Regions from separate parts of the Delftia lacustris genome, predicted to be linked through region 2. Evidence: riboswitches for the same ligand, from Rfam matches in the RefSeq annotation. Region 2 holds a riboswitch; the other holds the start of a gene.
What was found. A riboswitch is a leader RNA that binds a small molecule or an ion and turns the genes downstream of it on or off. The one in region 2 is predicted to bind S-adenosylhomocysteine.
Positions count from the first base shown of each region.

Region 1: it holds a riboswitch for S-adenosylhomocysteine, as region 2 does, so the genes downstream of both, metH (methionine synthase) here and ahcY (adenosylhomocysteinase) in region 2, are expected to answer to the same signal.

Region 1 covers NZ_CP141274.1:331,915-341,761, reverse strand. The annotation lists gene U6958_RS02990 (glycerophosphodiester phosphodiesterase family protein) at 1-418, shown strand, start outside; gene U6958_RS02985 (tlde1 domain-containing protein) at 742-1,248, shown strand; gene U6958_RS02980 (DUF2195 family protein) at 1,250-1,621, shown strand; gene metH (methionine synthase) at 1,879-4,635, opposite strand; S-adenosyl-L-homocysteine riboswitch at 4,663-4,789, opposite strand; gene U6958_RS02970 (FadR/GntR family transcriptional regulator) at 5,067-5,888, shown strand; gene U6958_RS02965 (transporter substrate-binding domain-containing protein) at 5,885-6,691, shown strand; gene U6958_RS02960 (amino acid ABC transporter permease) at 6,723-7,451, shown strand; gene U6958_RS02955 (amino acid ABC transporter permease) at 7,448-8,101, shown strand; gene U6958_RS02950 (amino acid ABC transporter ATP-binding protein) at 8,088-8,834, shown strand; gene U6958_RS02945 (zinc ribbon domain-containing protein) at 8,907-9,266, opposite strand; gene fmdA (formamidase) at 9,313-9,847, opposite strand, start outside.
Region 2 covers NZ_CP141274.1:873,462-883,308, reverse strand. The annotation lists gene U6958_RS05490 (23S rRNA (adenine(2030)-N(6))-methyltransferase RlmJ) at 1-28, shown strand, start outside; gene U6958_RS05485 (septal ring lytic transglycosylase RlpA family protein) at 35-931, opposite strand; gene metF (methylenetetrahydrofolate reductase [NAD(P)H]) at 1,010-1,837, opposite strand; gene U6958_RS05475 (TlyA family RNA methyltransferase) at 1,860-3,062, opposite strand; gene ahcY (adenosylhomocysteinase) at 3,220-4,650, opposite strand; S-adenosyl-L-homocysteine riboswitch at 4,721-4,805, opposite strand; gene U6958_RS05465 (response regulator) at 4,813-5,547, opposite strand; gene U6958_RS05460 (sensor histidine kinase KdpD) at 5,559-8,264, opposite strand; gene U6958_RS05455 (TorF family putative porin) at 8,299-9,174, opposite strand; gene kdpB (potassium-transporting ATPase subunit KdpB) at 9,257-9,847, opposite strand, start outside.

The DNA of each region.
Region 1 (9,847 bases), 540 kb from region 2:
GTGGACCTTCATCAGCGGCCGCCCCTACAGCTGGACCCTGGCCGGCGACGCGCGCACCTTCGCCACCATGCTCACGCCCGCAGGCCTGGCCGAGATCAAGACCTATGCCGACGGCATCGGCCCCTGGAAGCCCCAGGTCCTGGCCCACTCCGTCGTGCCCTACAAGGAGGGCGCCGGCCTCAAGGACGTGAACACCGTCAAGGACACGGGCCTGATCCGCGACGCCCACAAGGCCGGCCTGATCGTGCACAGCTTCACCTTCCGCAACGAGCCGGGCCGCCTGGCAGGCCTGTACAAGGGCGACCCCGTGCAGGAATACCTGGCCTACTACCGCCTGGGCATCGACGGCGTGTTCACCGACTTCACGGACACGGCCGTTGCGGCGCGCAAGGCGTACAACAAGGAAATCGGGCTCTGAAACTCCCATCCCGCTGACCCATGACAAGGCGCCTCGTGCGCCTTGTTTTTTTGGACTCTGGCAGTGGGCATATTCAGGCGATCTCATCCATGGCAATCAGGTATACCTGAATGCGATTGCAGCGAATTGGTATACAAGATCGTTACAGCATGTCGCAAAAACACGTTCCCTCCAACTTGCCTTCGAGGCAATAAGCGCATTAAGCTGCCCCGATCTCTGATCCAGATGAAGCTTATGAATCTGGATGGCATCAAACCGTGGCTACCGAGAAACTCGATTGATGCGACTTTAGAAAATTGGAGGGACAGTTTGTGATACCAGATATGGAGTTTGATGGGCAGAAGCTGACATGGAATGGCTCCGGTAGCTTCAAGGCAACGACAGGACTTCCAGGTTTTCAGATGCCAGAAAATCAGTGCATCAAAGACAGCGGACCAATTCCGGAGGGGGTGTACAAGGTGCTCGTCACCGATCGTGGGGCGGCGAAGGATGACGGTGCGGGAAGATGCAACCTGTCTCCCGGATGGGGAGTCCAGACGATTCCACGCGGAGCTGCCGCCGGAAGCTGCGAAGCCTATTGGGCAAACTGGGGGCAGAACCGGGCGCGGATGGAGCCCGCCGACACTCAAACGCGCATCGCTTGCAACCCCGTTCGCAGCGGCTTTTATCTGCATGATTCAACCAAAGGCTTCAGCCACGGATGTATTGAGGTTGAGCATAGATTCTTCCCGATTCTTCGGTCGAAGGCGAAGTCCAGTTCACGTAGCTATTTCATTCTGAAAGTCAATTACGTCCCGGCAAGAGTGACAAACGGAGGCACACGTGCATAGCATGGCTCGATTTTTAATATGGTCTGCCTTGTTTGGCGGATCCGCCTTTGCTGCCCATGCCGACCAGATAACGTTTCAGAACGATCTTTCAGCCTGCGTGTCGATCACGGCGACGAAGACTTCCACAGAGTCCAACGTGGTGTGGGCGAACACCCGTGTTCAACTGCGCAAATCGATTGGCGAGTGCGGATGCCTTTCGGCTCTGGCGACCTACACGAGCAGCGTGAACCGAGGGGGCGTCCGGCAGGTACTGCAGGAAGGCCTGATCGACCTGGGCAGCGGGGGAGAGAGAAAACTCGTCCTTGCGACCGATCCGGCCCTGGTCGCCAACAAGGAGGTGCGGGTTCGGCTGGCGTGCACCGGGCCCTTATAGGGCATCCTGGCCCCGGCAGCATCGGCGCGCGCGTGAACGCTCAGCCGGATCACATCCTCGGACTGGCCTGGCAACGGCGTGTGCTGCGGGCGGCGGCGGATGTGCGCAAGCACGGTTGGTCAACGCGACTTCTGATCGACTGCCTGCGCCGCTGGCGCGCCCTGTCCGCTATTCCAGTCAAAGATGAATGCCTTTGTCCAAAATAGCGAAAAATCGCACGCCTGACCGGCGTAGCCAAGCCAGCGGTCAACCCAATATCAGGCGAGATTCGGCGCCAGCAGCCTGCGCAGTTCCTCGATGTCCATGCCCCGGCGCGCGGCCATGTCGGCGAGCTGGTCCTCGCCGATCTCGCCGACGTTGAAGTAGACGGAGTCGGGGTGGCCGATGTAGAAGCCGCTGACGCTGGAGGCCGGGTTCATGGCCAGGCTTTCGGTCAGGCTCATGCCGATCTCGTCGGCCTTGAGCACGGCGAACAGGTCGGTCTTGGCGCTGTGGTCGGGGCAGGCCGGGTAGCCGGGCGCGGGGCGCACGCCCTTGTACTGTTCCTTGATCAGCGCTTCGTTGCTGAGGTCCTCGTCGGGCGCATAGCCCCACAGGTCCTTGCGCACGCGCTGGTGCAGGCATTCGGCGAAGGCCTCGGCCAGGCGGTCGGCCAGGGCCTTGAACATGATGCCGGAGTAGTCGTCCAGCGCGTCCTGGAACTCCTTGTCCTTCTTCTCGGCGCCGATGCCGGCCGTGACGGCGAACAGGCCCGCGTAGTCCTGGATGCCCGATTCCTTGGTGGCCACGAAGTCGGACAGGCAGCGGCTGGGGCGCATCACGGGCTGGCCATCCGGGCCTTCCACCATCTGCTTTTCGGTCTGCTGGCGCATGCCGTACCAGGTCATCAGCACCTGGCTGCGGGACTCGTCGGCGTAGAACTCGATGTCATCGCCCACGCGGTTGGCAGGGAACAGGCCGATGGCGCCGTTGGCCTGCAGCCAGCGGCCTTCGATGATCTTCCTGAGCATGGCCTGGCCGTCGGCCAGCACCTGGCGGGCCTGCACGCCCACGATCTCGTCGTCGAGGATGGCCGGATAGGGGCCGGCCAGGTCCCAGGTCTGGAAGAACGGGCCCCAGTCAATGTATTCGGCGATCTCGGCCAGGTCGAAGTTGCGGAACACGCGCCGGCCCAGGGCGCGCGGCGCCACGGGGGCCTGGGAAAAGTCCACGGGCGTGGCGTTGGCGCGGGCCTTGTCCAGCGGCCACAGCGGCGTCTTCTTCTTGTTGGCGTGCTGGGTGCGGACCTTGTCGTAGTCGGCCTGGATCTCGGCCAGGTAGTTGCCCTTGTTCTCGCCCAGCAGGCTCTGGGCCACGCTGACGCTGCGCGAGGCATCGGGCACGTAGACCACGGGGCCTTCGTACTTGGGCGCGATCTTGACGGCGGTGTGCACGCGCGAGCAGGTGGCGCCGCCGATCAGCAGCGGAATCTTCTTGATGCGGAAGTAGTCGTCCTTGTGCATCTCGCCGGCGACGTACTGCATCTCTTCGAGGCTGGGCGTGATCAGGCCCGACAGGCCGATGATGTCTGCGCCCTCGGCCTTGGCCTTGGCCAGGATCTCGTGGCAGGGCACCATCACGCCCATGTTGATGACCTCGAAGTTGTTGCACTGCAGGACCACGGTGACGATGTTCTTGCCGATGTCGTGCACGTCGCCCTTGACGGTGGCGATGACGATCTTGCCCTTGCTGGACACGTCCAGGCCCGCCGCTTCCTGCTGGCGCTTTTCCTCTTCGATGTAGGGCACGAGGTGGGCCACGGCCTGCTTCATCACGCGCGCCGACTTGACCACCTGGGGCAGGAACATCTTGCCGGCGCCGAACAGGTCGCCCACGATGTTCATGCCGTCCATGAGCGGGCCTTCGATCACGTGCAGCGGGCGGCCGCCGCCCTGCACCACGATCTGCTGGTAGGCCTCTTCGGTGTCGACGACGATGAAGTCGGTGATGCCGTGCACCAGGGCGTGCGACAGGCGCTCGCCCACGGTCTTCGGGTTCTCGGGCGTGCCGCGCCATTCGAGCTTCTTGCTGTCGTCCTTGGCGGCGCCCTTGGCGGCGTCGGCAATCTCCAGCAGGCGTTCCGCAGCGTCAGGGCGGCGGTTGAGCACCACGTCTTCCACGCGCTCGCGCAGTTCGGGCTCCAGGTCGTCATAGACGCCGACCATGCCGGCGTTGACGATGCCCATGTCCATGCCCGCCGAGATGGCGTGGTAGAGGAACACGGTGTGGATGGCCTCGCGCACGGGGTCGTTGCCGCGGAAGCTGAAGCTCACGTTGGAGACGCCGCCCGAGACCTTGGCGCCGGGCAGGTTCTGCTTGATCCAGCGCACGGCCTCGATGAAGTCCACGGCGTAGTTGTCGTGTTCCTCGATGCCGGTGGCCACGGCGAAGATGTTGGGGTCGAAGACGATGTCCTCGGGCGGGAAGCCCACCTCGTCCACCAGGATGCGGTAGGCGCGCTCGCAGATCTCGATCTTGCGCTGGTAGGTGTCGGCCTGGCCCTTCTCGTCGAAGGCCATGACCACGGCGGCCGCGCCGTAGCGCTTGATCAGCCGGGCCTGGCGCTTGAATTCATCCAGGCCTTCCTTCATGGAGATGGAGTTGACGATGCCCTTGCCCTGCAGGCAGCGCAGGCCGGCCTCGATGACCTCCCACTTGGAGCTGTCCACCATGACCGGCACCTTGGCGATGTCGGGCTCGGAGGCGATGAGGTTCAGGAAGCGCACCATGGCGGCCTTGCTGTCGAGCATGGCCTCGTCCATGTTCACGTCGATGACCTGGGCGCCGTTTTCCACCTGCTGGCGCGCCACGGACAGCGCTTCCTCGTACTGCTCGTTGAGGATCATGCGCGCAAAGGCCTTGGAACCCGTGACGTTGGTGCGCTCGCCCACGTTGACGAACAGCGTGCCCTCGCCGATGGTCACCGGCTCCAGGCCGGACAGCTTCATGGGAGGGGGAGTGAAAGAGGACGACATCAAGCTCACCTGCAAAAACGGCATGGCAACAGGTGAGCGTCGTTGGCACCGTGGGCGCGGTCCGGCCGGGAACCTGCACCTGGCCCAAGCCTGACGCGGCACGCGATCCGGTGTACGGATGGGCGGGTGCCGCGCTGCAACGCTCCTCGGGCCAAAGCCCGGGATTCTACGGCGGCTGGCGGCGGCCTGCAGTGCGGGTTTTACGCCCGCATTCGGGGCAGGCCTGCACAAAGCCATGCGGCACTGCACCAAAGCGCGGCAGCGCGGGCCGCCGGCGGCGCCTTCGGGGCGGATTGTCGATGTCCCATCGCCCCGGATTCTTTGCAATGCCTGAGGAAAACGCTCCTTTTTTTGCATCTGGCACGCAATTCGCTATCTGCTGGGTACGCGGTCTGACCAGTCAGGCCAAAACCCTCCACCCGCGCCAGCCCATGCAAAGCATTCCGATCTCGATGGCCCAGACGCTGCAGCAGCACATCCTGAGCGGCCACTATCCCGGCGGGAGCCAGCTGCCGCCGCAGCGCGAGCTGGCCCGGCAGCTGGGCATCAGCCGCGCTTCGCTGCGCGAGGCGCTGTCCATGCTGGAGGCCCTGGGCCTGGTCGAGATCCAGCCGGGCAAGGGCGTGCGCATCAACGGCCCGCACAGCGGCCGTGCACGCATGCACCGCGCCTATGCCACCCCGGCGCTGGGCACGCTGTCGCCGCGCCAGCTGATCGAGCTGCGCCTGGTGCTGGAGCCGGGCTGGGCCGCGCTGGCGGCCGTGCGCGCCGACGACAGCGGCCTGCGCCAGCTGCAATGGACCCAGTCCCAGCTGGCCCACGCCCTGGACCGCAGCGACCTGCTGGCCGCCGCCGACGCCGATCTGCAGTTCCACCTGCTGCTGGCCCAGCTGTCGGGCAACCCGGGCCTGGTGGCCATGGCGCGCCAGCTGGAGCTGGCCATCAGCCACAGCCTGCGCCTGCCCTTTGCCTGGAGCGGCGCCGACGACCAGCCGGTGCGCGAGCACGACGCCATCGTGCAGGCCGTCTGCGCAGGCGATGCGCCGGGTGCCGCGGGCGCCATGCGCGCCCACCTGCTGTCGGCCGCCAGGCGCAGCGGCATCGATCTCGACACACCGGACGACGCGGCGGCGCCCGACGCGACGGCACTCGACGCAACAGCGCCCGACGCAACGGCGCCCGATACATCTGCGCCCGACCCTGACCCGCTTTCCTTTCGCCTCATCCCACCTTCTGAAGGAGCTTTCGCATGACTTCCCCCCTGACACCCCGCCGCGCATTCATCCGCACCGCCCTGGCGGCCGCCACCCTGGCCACTGCCGGCCTGGGCGGCGCCGCCCATGCCGACATGCTGGCCAACATCCAGAAGGCCGGCGTGCTTCGCGTGGCGATTCCGCAGGACTTCCCGCCCTTCGGCTCGCTGGGCACCGACCTGAAGCTGCAGGGCTATGACATCGACATGGCGGCCCTGGTGGCCCAGGAGCTGGGCGTGAAGGTGGAGCTGGTGCCCGTGACCAGCACCAACCGCATCCCCTTCCTGACCACGGGCAAGGCCGACATCGTCATCTCCAGCCTGGGCAAGAACGCCGAGCGCGCCAAGGTGATCGACTTCACCCAGGCCTATGCCCCCTTCCCCAAGAGCGTCTACGGCCCCAAGGACATGAGCATCAAGGCCCCTGCCGACCTGGCCGGCAAGACCGTGGGCGTGACGCGCGGCTCCACCGAGGACCTGGCCCTCACGCAGGTGGCGCCGGCCTCGGCCACCATCAAGCGCTACGAGGACAACAACGCCACCGCGCAAAGCTACCTGACGGGCCAGGTGCAGCTGGTGACGCTGGGCAACATCGTGGCCAACGCCGTCAACGAGCGCACCAGGCTGCGCCAGCTGGACGTGAAGTTCGCGGTCGAGGACACGCCCTGCTACATCGGCGTGGCCAAGGGCGAGCCGGCGCTGCTGCAGAAGGTGGACGCCATCATCACCAAGCTCAAGGCCGACGGCCGCCTGACCAGCCTGTCCCAGCGCTGGATGAAGATGCCGCTGCCCGCCACCCTGTAACCGCTGCGCCCCTGTTCCCGGAAATCCTTCCATGGCCTATCAATTCGACTTCGGCGCCGTGTTCGACTACAGCGGCCTGCTGGCACAGGGCGCGGGCTTCACGCTGGCGCTGACGGCGGCGGGCGCCGTGCTGGGCGGCGCCATCGGCGTGGCCGGCGGCGTCAGCCGCGCCTGGCGCATTGCGCCGCTGCACTGGCTGTTCAAGGTGTACGTGGAGGGCATACGCAACACGCCCTTCCTGGTGCAGCTGATGTTCGTGTTCTTCGGCCTGCCTTCGCTGGGCGTGCAGATCAACGAATGGCAGGCCTGCCTGCTGACCACGGTGATCAACCTGGGCGCCTACATCACCGAGATCGTGCGCGCCGGCATCCAGGAGACGCCGCGCGGCCAGCTGGAAGCCGCTGGCGCGCTGGGCATGGGCCGCTGGGCGATCTTCCGCCATGTGGTGCTGCGCCCTGCGCTGCAGCGGGTCTGGCCCTCGCTGAGCAGCCAGATCGTGATCGTGATGCTGGGCACCTCGGTGGTCTCGCAGATCGCGGCCCAGGACCTGACGTTTGCGGCCAACTTCATCCAGTCGCGCAACTTCCGCGCGTTCGAGACCTACCTGGTGGTGACGGCGGCGTACTTCGTGCTGGCCCTGGCACTGCGCCAGTTGCTGGCCTGGATAGGCCAGCGCTTCGTGGTGGGCCGCCGCACGCCGCGTGCAGCCAGGCCCGCTGCACCCGCTGCACCTGCAACCACTGCCGGAGACGCCGCATGATTGCCGACATTCCCCTGCTGCCCATCCTGGCCAAGCTGGCCGAGGGCCTGCTGGCCACGCTGGCGCTGTCGCTGCTGGCCTTCGTGCTGGGCGGCGCCACCGGATTGCTGGTGCTGTTCGCCCGCGTGGGCCGCAGCCTGAACCTGCGCCGCCTGGCCAAGGCCTATATCCAGGCCTTCCAGAACACGCCGCTGCTGATGCAGATGTTCATCGTGTTCTTCGGCTCGTCCATGGCCGGCCTGGACATCTCGCCCTGGACGGCGGCCGCCATCGGCCTGACGCTGTACACCAGCGCCTACCTGGCCGAGGTCTGGCGCGGCTGCGTGGAGTCCATTCCCCGCGGCCAGTGGGAAGCCTCGTCCAGCCTGGCCATGGGCTACCTGCAGCAGATGCGCCATGTGGTGCTGCCGCAGGCGCTGCGCCTGTCGATAGCGCCCACGGTCGGCTTCTCGGTGCAGATCATCAAGGGCACGGCGGTGGCCTCGATCATCGGCTTCAGCGAGCTGACCAAGCTCGGCTCCATGCTGGCCAACGCCACCTTCCAGCCCTTCCTCATCTACGGCCTGGTCGCCGCAGGCTACTTCCTGCTGTGCTGGCCCCTGTCCCTCTACGCATCCCATCTGGAGAAGAAACTCTATGCCGCTCGTTGATGTGCGCGCCGTTCACAAGCATTACGGCAACAACCATGTGCTCAAGGGCGTGGACCTGAGCGTGGACAGCGGCCAGGTGGTCGCCATCATCGGCCGCAGCGGCTCGGGCAAGAGCACGCTGCTGCGCTCCATCAACGGGCTGGAGGCCATCCAGTCCGGCCAGATCGTGGTGGACGACGCCGTGCTCAAGGGCTCGGAGGGCAGCGCGCCCTCGCCCGCCCAGCTGCGCGCGCTGCGCCTGAACGTGGGCATGGTCTTCCAGCAGTTCAACCTGTTCCCCCACCTGACGGCGGGCGAGAACGTGGCCCTGTCGCCCACCGTGGTCAAGGGCGTGAAAAAGCCCGAGGCGGCGGCGCTGGCGCGCCAGATGCTGGCCAAGGTCGGCCTGGGCGACAAGTACGACAGCTACCCCGACCAGCTCAGCGGCGGCCAGCAGCAGCGCGTGGCCATTGCGCGCGCGCTGGCCATGCAGCCCAAGGTGCTGCTGTGCGACGAGATCACCTCGGCCCTGGACCCGGAGCTGGTCAACGAGGTGCTGGCCGTGGTCAAGCAGCTCGCCGCCGAGGGCATGACGCTGATCATGGTCACGCACGAGATGCGCTTTGCCCGCGACGTGGGCGACCAGCTGGTGTTCATGCACCAGGGCCTGATCCACGAAAGCGGCCCGGCCAAGCAGCTGTTCGCCAGCCCGCAGACGCCGGAGCTGGCGGGCTTCATCGGCGCCGTGCACTGAGCGGTACGGCCAGGCAGGACAAAGGCCCGCGTCGCGGGCCTTTTTTGCATCGGTGCGGCGCAGGGGCCGCGGTCAGTGGCTGATCATCCAGGGCCGCTTGGTCGGGAAGGTCTTGGCGCCGTTGGGCGCCGTGACCGTGGAGCCGCGCTTGCTGGCGCCGCTGCAGCAGCCGCAGCCCGAGGGGTGGCGCATGCGCGCGTAGCTGCCCTCGGCCACATCGCGTGAGCGCCTGGGCTCGTGCCGGGCTCGCTCGTTGGTGTCGTGGGCGCGGCGCTGCTCGGGGCTGGTGCAGGCCAGGCGCGGCGCGCTGACGAAGACGCGGGGCGATGCCGCCTCGCAGATGGGGCAGGGCGCGGGCTCGTTGCGCTGCGAGAGGCTGCGCAGCGCGTCGAAGCCGCCGCATGCGGCGCAGTGGTAGTCATAGGTGGGCATGGGCGGCCTCTGGCGGATGGTGGATGGCGGGTGTCGTATGCCGGGCTTACTTGTCCTGGGCGATGGGCAGGTCCACCCCGCCCGTGATGATCTTCTGTGGTCCCTCGGCCGTGGGATTGATGTCGAAGTCGAAGATCTCCGTGGGCAGCCACAGCGTGGCGCAGGCATTGGGCACGTCCACCACGCCGCTGATGTGGCCCTGCACGGGCGCCGTGCCCAGCAGCGAGTAGGCCTGGGCACCGCTGTAGCCGAATTTCTTCAGGTACTCGATGGCGTTCAGGCAGGCCTGGCGGTAGGCCACGGTCACGTCCAGGTAGTGCTGCTTGCCCTTTTCGTCCACCGAGATGCCTTCGAAGATCAGGTAGTCCTTGTAGTTGGGCGTCATGGGGCTGGGCTTGAAGATGGGGTTCTTGATGCCGTACTTGGCCATGCCGCCCTTGATCAGCGAAACCTTCATGTGCACCCATCCGGCCATCTCGATGGCGCCGCAGAAGGTGATTTCGCCATCGCCCTGGCTGAAGTGCAGGTCGCCCACGCTCAGGCCCGCGCCGTCCACGTAGACGGGGAAGAACACGCGCGAG
Region 2 (9,847 bases):
GGCCTTCACGCTCGAATCCGGCGGCTGAGCCCGTTCAGCGCGCGTTCGAGGCCGCAGAGGCCACTGCGGTGGACGAGGCAGCGGCGGGCGCCGCAGCCTTCGCCACCGGCTTGGCGGCAGGGACGGCACGGCTGGCCACGGCCGTGCGTGCATTGGGCCTGGGGGCAGGCGCCTTGGCCTGGACACGCGGACGCACCGGCGCCTTGGCCTGAACCCGGGTCCGTGCCTGTGTTGTCTGTGCCTGTGCCTTGGCCTGCTGCGTCTTCTCGATGGACTTGGCCTTCCTGGCCGTGACCAGGGTTTCGGGGCATTCCTGCTCACCATCGTCGAGCTGCCACAGCTCCACGGGCTTGATGCCCAGGCCGACCATGCCCAGCTCCTGCGCTGCGGCCTGGCTCAGATCGATCACGCGGCCAGGCGCAAACGGCCCGCGGTCGTTGATGCGCACCACCACTGTCTTGCCCGTGGCGGCGCTGCGCACGCAGACGCGGCTGCCGAAGGCAAAGCTGCGGTGCGCGGCCGTCAATTCTTCCTTGTCGAAACGCTCGCCGCTGGCGGTCAGCCGGCCATGCAGGCCCGGGCCATACCAGGAGGCCAGGCCTTGCTGGTCGCTGTCGCGCGAGGGCACGAGGGCGAAGTCGGGATTGGAGGGCGCCTCGGCACTGCCTTCGGGCGAGGCCGACTCGGAGGGCTTGGCATCCGGGGATTTGCTGGCCGGCTGCGCGGCCCGCGATGTGCGGCCACCGCGCTTGCCGGCCGAGGGCACGGCCGCTGGCGTCTGGCCTTCATCCATTGCCGCCGCACCTGCGGTCAGGGCGCCGGACTCGGCATCGCTTTGTGCCACGGGAGCCGGCGCGCAGCCGGCCAGGGTGGCGGTGATGGCGCACATGGCCAGCCAGCGCCAGTGCAGGCGTCGAAAACCACGATCCATGGGCAAAAACCTCCAGGGAACGCCTGACCGTTCCCAAGTTCTAGAGGGTCGCCCGGGGCCGGCGCAGTGGCTGCGCGCTCAAAGGCCCAATCGATCGCAGATTTCCAGCGTGGCGACGCTCTGGTTCATCGTATAGAAGTGCAGCCCGGGAGCGCCCTGGCTGCGCAACTGCTCGCATAGACGGGACACGACATCAAGGCCGAAGGCGCGAATGGACGCCGTGTCATCTCCGTAAGCCTGCAGACGCAGGCGGATCCAGCGCGGGATCTCGGCGCCGCAGGCGTCCGAGAAGCGCATCAGCTGCGTAGAGCTGGTGATGGGCATGATGCCGGGAACAACCGGTGCATCAAGCCCCATGCCGCGCGCCGCATCAACGAAACGGCAGTAGGCGTCGGCATTGTAGAAATATTGGGTGATCGCGGAATCCGCGCCAGCGCGCACTTTAGCCGCAAACGCATCCAGATCGGACTGTGGGGATTTCGCCTGCGGATGGACCTCCGGGTAGGCAGCCACCTCGATGTGGAACCAGTCGCCGAACTCGCGGCGGATGAATTCCACGAGATCGCTGGCGTACTGGAATTCGCCACCCAGGCCATAGCCGCTGGGCAGGTCGCCGCGCAGCGCGACGATGCGGCGCACGCCCATGGCCTTCAGCTCCTGCAGTTCGGCGCGCACCTTGTCGTGCGTGGCGCCCACGCAGGAGAAATGCGATGCCGCGCTGACGCCTTCGTTCTGGATGTCACGCACCATGGCGAAGGTGCCCGTCTGCGTGGAGCCGCCCGCGCCATAGGTGACGGAGCAGAACTGGGGCTTGCGCGCATAGAGGTTCTTGCGCACCTGCACATGCTTGGTCGCGCCCTCGGGCGTCTTGGTCGGGAAGAACTCGAAGCTGATCGGAAAGCTCATGTAAGACTCGCTGCTCAGTGTTTCATTCGTTGCGTTTGCGCAGCTTGGCGCGGCCCGGACCGGGCACGCCGAACTCGGTACTGGTGTCGATCACACGCTCGTTGCGCTGCTCGCGCAGCACGGTGCGGGACACGCGCTTAGGCGCGGCCGGCTTAGGAGCGGCCTTCACGGCCGAGCGGGGCTCGTCGTCGTCCTGCGTTTCAGGCTGCTCTGGCTCCTTCACCACGGCCGCCTGCTGGGCATGCACGAAGAATTCGCGGTTGCCGTCGCCGCCTTCGATGGCCGACTCCATCCAGCCCTTGACCTCCAAGCCCAGCTCGCCCAGGCAGGTGCGGATGCGCTGCTCCACCTCGGTGAACAGGGCCGCATCGCGCACGATGCCGCCCTTGCCGACCTGGCCCGGCTGCAGCTCGAACTGCGGCTTGACCAGCATCAGCAGCTGGCCATGCGGCTTGAGCAGGCGCGTGACGGCCGGCAGCACCAGGGTCAGAGAGATGAAGGACAGATCGCCCGTGACGAAGTCGAACTGCGGCGTGATGTCCACGTCGGCAAACTCGGCGCGGCGGCGGCGCTGCGTGGCCACCGTGCCCTCATCGCGCGCCTTGCCCTTGGCCGCGCGCTCGGCCTTGAAGGCCTCGATCTCGTTTTCCTTGGCGTCGTCGCTGTCGTCGTAGTCTTCGTCAACCACGCCGCCGTTGCGCATCCAGGCATAGGGCGCCACGGGCTGGGTGTCGTTGTCGTCGGGATCTTCCTCCCAGCGTTCGGACAGCACTTCCTCGCAGGCCTCCTGCAAGCCCTCGGCCGTCACCGCGCGGGCATTGACGCCTTCGACGCAGATCACGCGCGCATCCGAGCGCAGCCGGTCATGCAGCTGGCCATGGCCCACGTCCACGCCGATGACCTGGGCGGCGCCTGCCTGCAGCAGGCAGTCGGTGAAACCGCCCGTGCTCTGGCCCACGTCCAGGCAGCGCAGGCCGTCCACCGACAGCTTGGTGGCCGCCAGCGCGCCTTCCAGCTTCAGCCCGCCGCGCGAGATGAACCGGGCCTCGGCCCCGTCCAGCAACTGCAGCTCGGCACCTGCGGGAATCTCGTCACCGTTCTTGGCGACCTTCTTCCACGGCGTCAACGGCGTCATGCGCCACTGCACGCCACCCGCAATCAGCCGCTGCGCCTGCGAGCGCGTGGCCGCATGGCCGGCTTCCACCAAAAATACATCTGCGCGCATAGCGTCGCTCCAGGAAATCTCAGTTGACTAATGCCCGAAACCGGCGCGACCCAACTCAGGGACGCCAAGCAAGGGCCGCCCCGCAGCGAGGGCGTCGTCCCCCTCCCCCGCGAAGCGGGTAGAGAGGGGGAAGGCGCGTCAGCGCCTCAGGGGGTGCTTAATACCTATAAGTTTCGGGCTTATAGGGACCCTGCTTGCTCACGCCGATATAGGCAGCCTGGCCGTCCGTCAGCTCGGTCAGCATGGCGCCGACCTTCTTCAGGTGCAGGCGGGCAACCTTCTCGTCCAGGATCTTGGGCAGCACGTAGACCTTGCCGACCTCGTAGGCATCGGGCTTGGTGAACAGCTCGATCTGGGCGATGGTCTGGTTGGCGAACGAGGCGCTCATCACGAAGCTGGGGTGGCCGGTGGCGCAGCCCAGGTTCACCAGGCGGCCCTTGGCCAGCAGGATGATCTTCTTGCCGTCAGGGAAGGTGATGTGGTCCACCTGGGGCTTGATCTCTTCCCACTGGTACTGCTCGATGGAGGCGACGTCGATCTCGTTGTCGAAGTGGCCGATGTTGCAGACGATGGCTTCGTTCTTCATGGCCACCATGTGCTCGTGGCGGATGATGTCGCGGTTGCCGGTAGTGGTCACGAAGATGTCGGCCTTGTCTGCCGCCCACTCCATGGTCACGACCTTGTAGCCTTCCATGGCGGCCTGCAGGGCGTTGATGGGATCGATCTCGGTGACCCAGACCTGGGCCGACAGCGCGCGCAGCGCCTGGGCGCAGCCCTTGCCCACGTCGCCGTAGCCGGCCACCACGGCGACCTTGCCGGCGATCATCACGTCGGTGGCGCGCTTGATGCCGTCCACCAGCGATTCGCGGCAGCCGTAGAGGTTGTCGAACTTGCTCTTGGTGACGGAGTCGTTGACGTTGATGGCGCGGAACTTCAGCGTGCCCTTGGCCGACATCTCGTTGAGGCGGTGCACGCCGGTGGTGGTCTCTTCGGTCACGCCGATGATGTGGGCGCTCTTGCGCGTATACCAGGTGGGGTCCTGGGCCAGCTTGGCGCGGATGGCGGCGAAGGCGATCTTCTCTTCCTCGGAGGCGGGGTTGTCCAGCACGGACAGGTCCTTTTCGGCGCGCATGCCCAGGTGCAGCAGCATGGTGGCATCGCCGCCGTCGTCCAGGATCATGTTGGGGCCTTCGCCTTCGGTACCGGCGGCGCCGAATTCAAAGATGCGGTGGGTGTAGTCCCAGTAGTCGGCCAGCGATTCACCCTTGATGGCGAACACGGGCGTGCCCGTGGCGGCGATGGCGGCGGCGGCATGGTCCTGCGTCGAGAAAATGTTGCACGAGGCCCAGCGCACGTCGGCGCCCAGGGCCTTGAGCGTCTCGATCAGCACGGCCGTCTGGATGGTCATGTGCAGCGAGCCGGCGATGCGCGCGCCCTTGAGGGGCTGTGCCGCGGCGAATTCCTCGCGCGTGGCCATCAGGCCGGGCATTTCGGTTTCGGCGATCAGGATTTCCTTGCGGCCCCAGGCGGCGAGGGAAATGTCAGCGATGGCCGTGTCGGCGGAAACGGGACGAACAGCAGCGTTCATGGTTTTCTCCAAAAGATGAATGAAAAACCACGTTCTGCGGGAGACGAAAAAAAGCTCACCGCACAGAAAGCGTGGGCGAGCGTCGTTGCAGGTATGACTCCGAGCCTCGCAGACCGCATCTGGTGAATGGGCCTGCTGCAACGCTCCTCGGAGAGGCGCTGATTATACCGATCCCGGGGATGCCTCACCGCCCAGCCCCACAAGCCGGTAGCCCACCTGCAGCTCGGTCACCAGGTGGCGCGGCTGGGCCGGCTCGTCCTCGATCTTCTGGCGCAGATTGGCCATGTGCACGCGCAGGTAATGGGCACGGCCCAGGTATTCGGGTCCCCAGACCTGCAGCAGCAGCTGGCGGTGGGTCATCACACGGCCCTGGGCGGCGATCAGCGCCGCCAGCAGGCGGAATTCGATGGGCGTGAGGTGCACCGGCTGGCCCGCACGCCGCACCTCGTACGTGGCCAGGTCCACCTGCACCTGGCCGAAGTGCACCTGGCTGGATGCAACTGCGCCGCCTGCGGCCCCCAGTTGCTGGCGGCGGCGCAGCATCACGCGCAGCCGGGCCAGCAGCTCGGGCACACCGAAAGGCTTGACCAGGTAATCGTCTGCGCCGGCGTCCAGGGCGGCCACCTTCTCGTCCTCGCGCTCGCGCGCGGAGAGCACGAGCACGGGCACGGAGGACCATCCGCGCAGCTCGGTGAGAACCTGCTTGCCGTCGGCATCCGGCAGGCCCAGGTCGAGGATGACCAGATCGGGCTGGCGGCTCGCCGCCTCGATCAGGCCCCGGCGCGCGCTGTCAGCCTCGAAGACCTGCCAGCCCTCGTCCTCCAGCACCAGGCGCACGAAGCGGCGGATGCCGGGGTCGTCCTCGATCATCAGGATGCGGTTGGTGGGCGTGCTCATGGCGCAAGACTCTAATCGAGCAATGGCTGCTCCGGCACCGGAAAGCGCAGCGTGAACACGGTGCCGGGGCCTGGGCGCGCGGCAGCGGCCTCGATGCGCCCGCCATGGGCCTCGACAATGCTGCGCACCAGCGCCAGCCCCAGGCCTATGCCCGAGACGGTGGACTCGGCCGTGCCGCGCGTGAAGGGCTCGAACAGCGTCTCCACGGGCAGGTGTGGCGGCAGGCCGGGCCCGCCATCCTGCACGGCCACAAGCACCTCGCCGTCCTGTTCGCGTGCGTGGATGGTCAGCGGCGTGCCGGCCGGCGTGTACTTGGCGGCGTTGTCCAGCAGGTTGACCAGCACGCGCTCCATGAGCACGGCATCGAGCTGCAGCAGCGGCAGGCTGGCGGGCACGTCGGTACTCACGGGATGCTCGTGCAGGCGCGCGCGCATCTGGCGCAGCGCGCTGCCGACCACTTCATCCAGCGGCAGCCATTCGCGCTGCAGGTGCACGCCGCCTTGCTGCAGGCGCGCCATGTCCAGCAGGTTCTCCACCAGTCGCTGCATGGCCTGGGCCTGGATGCGGACCTGCTCCAGCATGTCGGCTGCGCCGCCCGGCGGCACATGGCGCTGCGCGGCCTCGGCCGCGCCCAGGATGGTGGTCAGCGGCGTGCGCAGGTCGTGCGAGACGGCCGACAGCAAGGTGTTGCGCATGCGCTCGCCCTCCATGGCGATCTGGGTCTGCTGGGCCACGGCCACGAAGTGCTGACGCTCCAGCGCCAGCGCCACCTGGCTGGCACAGGCCTCCAGCAGGCGCTGCTCCTCGGGCACCTCCAGGCGCTGGGGCGCACGCAGCTGCAGCACCAGTACGCCCCGCATGCGCACGGGCGCCGCCAGCGGCACGTAGCGGGCCGGCGCGGCCGGCAGCGTGTCCGTGCCCTGGCCGGCCTGCTGGCCGTGGTCCATGGCCCAGCGCGCAATGCTGTCGTCCATGGGGCAGGAGCCGCCGCCGGCGGGGCGCAGGCGCTCGTCGGCATCGGGCAACAGCAGCCCGGCCTGGGCGTCGAACACGCCCGAGACCGTGCTCAGCGCAATCTCCACCACCTGCTCCTGCGTGAGCGCGCCCGAAAGGTCGCGCGCCAGCCGCGCCAGGGCGCCCGCGCGCCGCTCGCGCTCGGCCGCCACGCGCGCCTCGTGGCGCAGCCGCGCCATGAGCTGGCCGCAGACCAGGGCCACGCCCAGCATCAGCACGAAGGTGAACAGGTACTGCGTGTCGTTGACATGGAAGGATCCGCGCGGGGGCACGAAGAAAAAGTCGAAGCACAGTACCGACAGCAGCGCCGCCCAGGCGCCCGGGCCACGCCCCCAGCGCAACGAAGACAGCACGACGATGAGCAGGAACAGCATCACCACGTTGGCCGGGTCGAAGATGCGCAGCAGCTGCTCGGCCAGCACCGTGGCGGTCAAGCAGGCCAGGGTCACGCCGGCATAGCCCTTCCAGGGCAGCGGCCTGCGCCGCAGCGGTGCGGCAGGCGCGGCCTCGGTCCGGGCCGCGCTGGAGCCCCCGGAGAGCACCAGCACGTCGATGTCGGGATGCAGCTGGACGATGCGGTCGGGCAGGCTGCGGCCCCACCAGCGCCAGGGCGACCATGCCGGGCGCGGCGGCTGGGCCAGCACCAGGCGGCTGGCGTTGCGCTCGCGCGCGAAGGCAACCAGGGCCTCGGCCACATCGGCGCCCGGCAGCGTGGCCGTCTCGGCCCCCAGGCGCGCGGCCAGGGCCAGGGTCTTGAGCACGGCGGCCTGCACGCTGCGTGGGCGGTGCTGGCGCTGGGGCGCGTCCACGTACACCACCATCCAGCCAGCATCCAGCCGGCGTGCCATGCGCGCCACCTGGCGCACCAGGGCGTCGTCGCCCGCGTGCCCTGCCACGGCCACCAGCAGGCGCTCACGCGCAGGCCAGACCGTGCCTATGGAGCGCTCGCGCCGGTAGTCGCGCATGTCCTCGTCCACGCGGTCGGCCGTGCGGCGCAGTGCCAGCTCGCGCAGCGCCAGCAGGTTGCCGCGCCTGAAGAAGTTGCGCGAGGCCCGCTCGGCCTGCTCCATCATGTAGACCTTGCCGTCCTTCAAGCGGCGCAGCAGCTCGTCGGGCGAGATGTCGACGACGATGACCTCGTCGGCATCGTCGAAGATCTGGTCGGGCACGGTCTCGCGCACCGTGATGCCGACGATGCCGCCCACCACGTCGTTCAGGCTTTCCAGGTGCTGCACGTTGATCGTGGTCCAGACATCGATGCCTGCGTCCAGCAGCTCCTGCACGTCCTGCCAGCGCTTGGGATGGCGTGAGCCTGGCGCATTGCTGTGCGCCAGTTCATCGAGCAGCAGCACGCGCGGACGCCGCGCGAGCGCCGCATCCAGGTCGAACTCGCGCAGCGTCCGTCCCTGGTGCGGCAGCTCGCGCAGCGGCAGTTGCTCCAGGCCATGCAGCTGCTGCGCCGTTTCCTTGCGGCCATGGGTTTCCACGAGTCCCACCAGAACCTCGCGGCCCCCCTGGCGTTCGCGCTGGGCGGCGGCCAGCATGGCGTAGGTCTTGCCCACGCCTGCATTCGATCCGAAGTAGATGCGCAGCTTGCCCCGCCCCTCCTGCGCCCGCTCATGGCGCAGGCGCGCGACCAGGGCGTCGGGATCGGGGCGCGGCAGACCGGGCGGCGCCGGCTCGGCAGAGGACGAAATGGGCATGGTTCTCAGCCTAGCACCAGAGCGTGCCCCCACACTAGAACGCTGCCGACAGCGACAGCACCCAGCCGCTGCGGCCCAGGCTTTGCATCTGGCCTGCCGCATTGGCCGCGCGGTAGTAGCGCGTGTCGGCCGAGGTGCCGGCCCAGGCCAGCGTGGCCGTCCATGGCCCCCAGCTGCGGGCCAGCGAGACGCGCCAGTCGGCGTACGACAGTTCGCTGTAGTTGCGCACCTGCGTGTGGCCGGCATGCAGGCCCAGCACCGCCCAGTCGCCCAACGGATGCTGGTAGTTCAGGTCCAGATAGCTGCTGCCGCGTGAGCTGCCGCTGCCGGGAAGTGCCTCGGCAAAGGCCGTGGCCGCCGTGCTGTCGCGCAGGCCGAAGTAAGGCGTCAGCGCCAGCGACCATTTGGCGCTGAAGCCGCCGTGGGTGACGCCCAGATAGGCCTCGGTGGTGTCGTAGCGCACGCCGCCGCTGCCATCCCCGCGGGGCACGCGCGCGCCGGGGTAGTTGTAGTGCAGCAGGCCGATGTCGCCCGTCCAGCCCGGCAGCAGCTCGGTGCGCCAGCCGCCGTACAGGTCCAGCTCCAGCGCGCGGCCGTCCAGATAGCTGTGGCGCGACACGCTGGAGCCGGACACGCCCAGGTAGGCGCCGCGCGGCAGCGACAGCTCCAGCCCGCCTTGCAGCGCCGGCCCCATCCAGCTTTGCGAGATGCCACGGAAACGGTAGTCGCTGAGCAGCGCCACGCTGCCGGTGAGCGCGTAGGCGGGTGCGGGCGATTGCTGGGCATCGGCACTGGCAGCGTTGACGGGAGAGGTTTCGGCCTGGGCATGGCAGGACGCAGCCGCCAGCGACAGCAGTGCAGCCAGTGAGGCACGGGGGAAGAAGCGGGGGACGGCACAAGCGGCCGTCATGGAAGAAGCGGATTTCATCTTGGTTTTTGTACAGAGAAAGCAAGGCGGTGCCTGCCCGGGCGGGCAGGCTTGCCGCCAAAGATCAGGCCAGGCCGAAAGCCACCAGCAGCATGTCGATCAGCTTGATGCCGATGAAGGGGACGACCAGGCCCCCCAGCCCGTAGACCAGCAGGTTGCGCCGCAGCAGGGCCGAGGCGCCGATGGCGTGGTAGGGCACGCCACGCAAGGCCAGCGGTATCAGGACGATGATGATCAGCGCGTTGAAGATCACGGCGCTCAGGATGGCCGAGCCCGGGCTGGCCAGTCCCATGACATTGAGCGCCGACAGCTGCGGATACGTGCCCACGAAGGCGGCCGGGATGATGGCGAAGTACTTGGCCACGTCGTTGGCCACGCTGAAGGTGGTCAGCGCGCCGCGCGTCATCAGCATCTGCTTGCCGGTCTCCACGACCTCGATGAGCTTGGTCGGGTTGCTGTCCAGGTCCACCATGTTGCCGGCTTCCTTGGCCGCCTGGGTGCCGCTGTTCATGGCCACGGCCACGTCGGCCTGGGCCAGGGCGGGTGCGTCATTGGTGCCGTCGCCGGTCATGGCCACCAGCCGGCCTGCGGCCTGGTGTTCGCGGATCAGGCGCAGCTTGTCCTCGGGCGTGGCTTCGGCAAGGTAGTCGTCCAC